2 regions of the Neobacillus sp. GCM10027624 genome follow, and region 2 is predicted to be linked to the other one. Evidence: riboswitches for the same ligand, from Rfam matches in the RefSeq annotation. Region 2 holds a riboswitch; the other holds the start of a gene.
What was found. A riboswitch is a leader RNA that binds a small molecule or an ion and turns the genes downstream of it on or off. The one in region 2 is predicted to bind S-adenosylmethionine.
Positions count from the first base shown of each region.

Region 1: it holds a riboswitch for S-adenosylmethionine, as region 2 does, so the genes downstream of both, ACFQZ9_RS16120 (methionine ABC transporter ATP-binding protein) here and metK (methionine adenosyltransferase) in region 2, are expected to answer to the same signal.

Region 1 is NZ_JBHTHD010000010.1:361,581-365,149, forward strand. It holds gene ACFQZ9_RS16115 (O-acetylhomoserine aminocarboxypropyltransferase/cysteine synthase family protein) at 59-1,375, shown strand; SAM riboswitch class I at 1,511-1,616, shown strand; gene ACFQZ9_RS16120 (methionine ABC transporter ATP-binding protein) at 1,780-2,808, shown strand; gene ACFQZ9_RS16125 (methionine ABC transporter permease) at 2,798-3,469, shown strand; gene ACFQZ9_RS16130 (MetQ/NlpA family ABC transporter substrate-binding protein) at 3,483-3,569, shown strand, end outside.
Region 2 is NZ_JBHTHD010000011.1:46,276-49,844, forward strand. It holds gene pckA (phosphoenolpyruvate carboxykinase (ATP)) at 1-992, opposite strand, end outside; SAM riboswitch class I at 1,267-1,423, shown strand; gene metK (methionine adenosyltransferase) at 1,665-2,864, shown strand; gene asnB (asparagine synthetase B family protein) at 3,013-3,569, shown strand, end outside.

The sequences.
Region 1 (3,569 bases), on a different contig from region 2:
AGAGAGCCCCCTCTTCTTATGAAGCGGGGGTTTATTTTTAAACAGGGAGTGGATTTGTGTGGGAGTCGATCAAAAGAAATTACGTTTTGAAACTTTAAGTGTTCATGGAGGCTTATCTCCAGATCCCGTAACGGGTGCTCGTGCCGTTCCAATTTATCAAAACAATGCCTATCAATTTAAAAGCACTGAACACGCCGCTAACCTTTTTGCGTTAGCAGAACCAGGTTACATATATACACGGATTCATAACCCCACCACAACTGTCTTTGAGGAAAGGGTTGCCTTATTAGAAGGCGGTGTTGGGGCTCTTGCAGTTGCAAGTGGGATGGCCGCCATTACCTTGGCAATTTTAAACCTTGCTCAAGCTGGTGATGAAATTGTCGCAGCATCAACATTATACGGCGGCACTTACAATCTTTTTGCAGTGACATTACCAAAGTACGGAATTAATGTGAAATTTGTTGACCCTGAAAATCCTGAAAACTTCCGTACTGCCATCACGGAAAAAACAAAAGCGGTTTTCGCCGAAACAATTGGCAATCCAAGCTTAACCATATTAGATATTGAAAAAGTGGCCGATATTGCCCATGCGGCAGGTGTTCCGCTGATTATCGACAATACCTTTGCAACACCATTTCTCTGCCGTCCGATTGAACATGGTGCAGACATTGTCATTCACTCTGCTACAAAATGGTTGTTAGGAAATGGTACAACAACAGGCGGGATTATTGTAGACGGTGGTAAGTTTGATTGGAATTCGCCAAAATTCCCGGGCTTTACAACACCAGATGCGAGCTATCATGATCTTGTTTATGCGGAGGCACTTGGTGCGGTTGCCTATATTATCAAGGCACGCGTTCAATTGCTGCGTGATCTTGGACCGGCATTAAGTCCTCAAAATGCTTTCCAATTTGTCCTAGGGCTCGAAACTCTTCATGTTCGTATGAAAGAACATGTTGCCAATACGAAGCAGATTGTGGATTATTTAGTAAACCATCCTGCTGTTGAATGGGTATCCTATCCAGGACACCCATCACATCCTGACCATGAGCTTGCTGAGAAATATTTACCAAAAGGTGCCGGCTCAATGGTTGTATTCGGTATCAAGGGCGGTAAGGAAGCAGGAGCTAAGTTAATTGATTCCATTACTCTCTGGGCACATGTGGCCAATGTTGGGGATGCGAAGAGCTTAATTATTCACCCGGCAAGTACCACACACCAGCAATTAGACGCTGAGGGTCTTAAAGCAGCTGGAGTTTCTGAAGATTTAATTCGTCTATCAATCGGTATCGAAAATGTTGAGGATTTAATTGAAGACCTTGAATCTGCTATTGAAGCAGCAACCGGGTTGATATCGTTAACGGCCAATGCCTAAAACTACCATGTTTGATTTTTTCTAAATATGTAGAATTTTCGTTGACACTCCTTTTTATCCGTGATACGATAGCTTTCGTAATAAAATGATTGCTTACATCATATGTGTGTTAATTGAATATAGGATGCTTAAATGCTCTTATCCAGAGAGGTGGAGGGATGTGCCCGATGAAGCCCGGCAACCGTCAATTTAATTGAAATGGTGCCAATTCACACAAAGCGTTTGCTTTGAGAGATGGGAGAAAGGTTGAATTTATTATGCCTTTCTGCCTGCGCAGAAAGGCATTTTTATTTTCCTAATATAGAATGTTTTATTCAAAACCATCAAACCCTATGTTTAAGTGATACTGAGCAATTGGAATTTTTTACTTTTACTTATATATGGAAAAAAAGAAGGTGAATTCTATGATTTCTATAAAAAATGTTCGAAAAATTTTCCCTTCGAAACAGGGACAGTTAAAGGCAGTAGACGACGTGAACCTGGAAATTAACAAAGGGGAAATTTTTGGGGTAATTGGTTATAGTGGCGCGGGTAAAAGTACACTAATTCGTATGTTAAACGGATTGGAGCTTCCTACAGAGGGATCCGTTACTGTTGTAGGCCGTGAAGTTTCAAAGATTAAAGGCAGTGACTTGCGAAAAGCACGTCAAGAAATCAGTATGATATTCCAGCACTTTAATTTACTTTGGTCAAGAACAGTTAGTGAAAATATTGAGTTCCCACTGGAAATTGCAGGAGTAACGAAAGCGGAAAGATTAAAGCGCGTCAGCGAGTTGGTAAAACTAGTTGGCCTTGAAGGCAGGGAAAATGCTTATCCCTCACAGCTGAGCGGCGGCCAAAAGCAAAGAGTTGGTATTGCCCGTGCATTAGCGAACAATCCAAAGGTTTTGCTTTGTGATGAAGCAACCTCAGCCCTTGACCCGCAAACCACGGATTCAATCCTTGACTTGTTGGTCGATATCAATAAAAGGCTTGGTTTAACGATTGTTTTAATCACCCATGAGATGCATGTAATTCGTAAAATCTGCCACCGAGTTGCAGTAATGGAAAGCGGTAGAATTGTAGAGCTTGGTCCTGTATTGGAAGTGTTTAGAAACCCGCAGGCACCGATTACGAAGCGATTTGTTCAGCAGGTTACGGAGCCGGAGGAAACAAAAGAAACAGTGGAGCATTTGCTTGAACGATATCATTCCGGTACTGTTGTCCAGCTGACCTTTATTGGTGAGGCTGCTGAACAGCCAATTATTACGAATTTGATTCGCTACAATGATGTAACGGTTAATATCCTGCAGGGGAAAATTTCTCAGACACAAAGCGGTTCATATGGTACCTTGTTCATTCATCTCGATGGGGACGCGGACAAAGTCAATCAAGCGGTTGACTATATTCGCACCCAGCAGGTTGGAGTGGAGGTGGTAACAAATGAACAATGATCCATATTTAACTGATATTGACTGGCAGGCAATGTGGGAGGCAACCGTGCAAACTCTTTACATGACCGCAATATCCGTTATTGCTACCTTTATATTAGGAATTATTTTGGGATTACTCCTTTTTCTTACCGGAAAAGGAAATATGTGGGAAAATAAAGTGGTTAACACTGTCATTAGCGCATTTGTAAATATCTTTAGGTCGATCCCTTTTATTATCTTAATTGTTTTGCTCATTCCATTCACAATGCTATTGGTTGGCTCGATGATTGGAGAAAATGCAGCATTACCGGCCTTAATCATTGGTGCGGCTCCGTTCTATGCAAGAATGGTTGAAATTGGCCTGAGGGAAATTGATAAAGGTGTTATTGAGGCAGCAAAATCAATGGGGGCAACAACAGGAACGATTATCTGGAAGGTACTGCTTCCGGAATCGATGCCGGCACTTGTCTCAGGGCTTACGGTTACAGCGATTGCACTTGTTGGTTACACAGCCATGGCAGGAGTAATTGGTGCGGGAGGACTTGGAAACCTTGCCTATCTCGAAGGGTTCCAGCGAAACCAAAATGATGTAACACTGGTTGCGACCATCATCATTCTTGTCATTGTATTTATCATACAGTTTATAGGGGATTTAATTACTACAAAAATAGATAAACGCTAAAGGAGAATTCAAAATGAAAAAATGGTTAAGTTTATTACTTGCATTATCTCTTGCGCTTGTTTTAGCAGCATGCGGAACATCTAAAAAGGACGATACTGCA
Region 2 (3,569 bases):
TCAATAATGTTATCAATCGCTTGAATTGGATAAGCTGCACGTGTGTTTTCTGTTAATGTGTTATCATCATAATCAGGAATTCTTGTTTCAGGATTCGTAATGACATTTTCTAACACAGTTCCAAAACGAATGGCATCAAAGATTTGCGGTTCTTTCTCACGAGTAAGATTAATGGTCTTAGCATAGCAGCCGCCTTCAATATTAAAAACTCCATTAGAAGACCAGCCATGTTCATCATCACCAATTAATTTGCGATTTGGATCTGCTGATAATGTTGTTTTACCTGTTCCAGAAAGACCGAAGAATAAAGCGACATCACCTTCTTGGCCTACATTGGCAGAACAGTGCATGGAAAGAATATTGTTTTCAGGAAGTAAATAATTCATGACAGAGAAAATGGACTTTTTCATTTCTCCCGCATATTCTGTACCACCGATTAAGACAGTACGGCGTTCAAAAGAAATAATAATAAATGTTTCGGATTTTGTCCCATCAACAGCCGGATTTGCTTTAAAATTTGGTGCGGAAATGACATTAAAGCCAGATTCGTGTGTTAATAACTCTTCTGCATTTGGACGAATAAATAATTGATGGGCAAATAGGTTATGCCATGCATACTCATTAACCACTTGGATTGGCAGGCGGGATTTTTTATCTGCCCCGGCGAATCCTTTAAAAACATAAATTTCTTCTTTTGTTTTTAAATAGTCAAGCACTTTATTGTAAAGGTTTGTGAATGCTTCTTCAGAAATAGGCTGATTGTTTCCCCAATCAATTTTATCCTTTGTAGATCCTTCAGCAACAATAAATTTGTCGTGAGGAGAACGTCCAGTATATTTACCAGTTGCTACACTGATAGCACCTGATGAGGTTAAAGTTCCTTCATTACGGCTTAATACTTTCTCTACCAATTGTGGAACGGATAGTTGGATTTGAACATTTTTTTCATCTAATAATTGATTTAATTCATTAGGGATATGAAGAGAATTCATTTGGATGGGACCTTCCTTTTTAGTTTTTTTAGCAGGGACTGCATCTTGATAAAAAGTATAACACATTTAATTTATTAGTCTATACTAATTCGAAAAATATCTAACATTTTATACATTATTCATAAATTAATGCGTTTATTTAGGCAAAATGTTCATTAATATTATTTTTTACAAAAAATGATTTTTTCGCTGATATTATTGTTGGTTTATTTTTGAAAAAATTGATTGACATTCTTCGACATGGTAGGTTAAGATTTAAAATTGAACGGATACTCTCTTATCCCGAGCTGGTGGAGGGACAGGCCCAATGAAACCCAGCAACCTGCTATTTTCAGGAAAGCAGTCGACAAAAGGATATTCCTTTTTAAACTGGTCATTTTCTTAGCAAAGGTGCTAAACCTGAAGCAAGGCTAGACCTTGAACGATAAGAGTGAAAGGCGCGGAAACAGTATGCTCTTGACCTTTCCTCAAATGGAAAGGTTTTTTGTTTTGGTGCAGTAATCTTTTATTTCTACCCTTGAAAATGTACAAAGGGCTTGTTTTTCTCATAAAAAGCCCGTATTTATTTCATACTACTAAGGGAATGAGTACCGTATCAGCCCGAGGTTAAATGGAAAAGGTTTAAAAGCCAGCACAGATAACCTCATATAATAAATTTAGGAGGAATTCAGATTGTCAACAAAACGCCGTTTGTTTACTTCTGAATCAGTAACCGAAGGTCATCCTGATAAAATCTGTGACCAAATTTCTGATTCCATTTTAGATGCCATTTTAGCAAAGGATGCTAATGCACGTGTTGCAGCTGAAACTTCAGTTACAACAGGATTAGTCCTTGTTGCCGGTGAAATCACCACTTCTACTTATGTGGACATTCCAAAAATCGTTCGTGAAACCATTAAAGGGATTGGTTATAACCGTGCAAAATATGGCTTCGACTCCGAAACCTGTGCGGTATTAACCTCAATTGATGAACAATCACCTGACATTGCAATGGGGGTTGATCAGGCACTTGAAGCACGTGAAGGTCAAATGTCTGATGAACAAATTGAAGCAATTGGCGCAGGAGACCAAGGCTTAATGTTTGGATTTGCTTGTAATGAGACAAAAGAACTTATGCCGCTTCCAATTTCACTTGCTCATAAGCTAGCACGCCGTTTAACTGAAGTTCGTAAAGAGGAGATTCTTCCATACCTTCGTCCAGATGGAAAAACTCAAGTAACGGTTGAATATGATGAAAATGATAAACCAGTTCGGATTGATACGATTGTTATTTCAACTCAGCATCATCCTGAAATTGCTCTTGAGCAAATTCAGCGTAATTTAAAGGAATATGTAATTAATCCGGTTGTACCAAAAGAACTAATTGATGAAAATACTAAATATTTCATTAACCCTACTGGCCGTTTCGTTATTGGCGGACCTCAAGGAGATGCAGGTCTAACTGGTCGTAAAATTATTGTTGATACTTACGGTGGCTATGCTCGTCATGGCGGTGGTGCATTCTCCGGTAAGGATCCTACAAAGGTTGACCGTTCTGCTGCCTATGCAGCACGTTATGTAGCAAAAAATATTGTTGCTGCAGGACTTGCTGAAAAATGTGAAGTACAGCTTGCTTATGCTATTGGTGTAGCAAGACCGGTGTCCATTTCCGTAGATACATTTGGTACAGGTAAGGTAAACGAAGAGATTTTGGTTGAATTAGTAAGTAAAAACTTTGACCTTCGCCCTGCAGGCATTATCAATATGCTTGACCTTCGCCGCCCAATTTACAAACAAACAGCAGCTTACGGACATTTCGGACGTACAGATGTTGATCTTCCTTGGGAGCGTACAGACAAAGCTGACGCCCTTCGCGAACAAGCAAATCAATAAGCATTTCCAGTAAGAGAGTTACATAACAGTGTAACTCTCTTTTTTTTCGTCACATACATAAACGGTTAGAAGAATAGGATGTTTAAGTCACCCTAAACAGGTGAAAACTGGATAATATCTATTTTTTAATTGAAGCAGGTGAGATACGATGTGCGGATTTATTGGCTGTGTCCATGATCAGCCAAAGGTTTATCGGGACGAACAAAAACAGCAATTTAAAACGATGAATGATATCATTACCCATCGTGGACCCGACGATGATGGGTTTTATCATGATGAATATGTTCAATTTGGGTTTCGCCGCTTAAGTATCATTGATATTGAGAGTGGGCACCAGCCATTAACATTTGAAAATGAACGTTATTGGATTATTTTTAATGGTGAAGTATATAACTATGTTGAATTACGTGAAGAGCTTTTATTGGAAGGAATGGAATTTGCCACAAGTTCTGACACGGAGGTCATTGTTGCTCTTTACAGTCATTTAAAAGAGCAAGCTGTTGAAAAACTTCGTGGTATGTTTGCCTTTATTATTTGGGACAAACAGGAACAGCGGATTTTTGGAGCACGGGATCCCTTTGGCATTAAGCCATTTTTCTATTTTGAAGAGAATGGAAGAACCTTCTTTGCTTCCGAGAAAAAGAGTATTTTGCTTGCATGTAAAAATGAGGTTCTGAACTATAATGCCTTGCAGCACTATTTTAC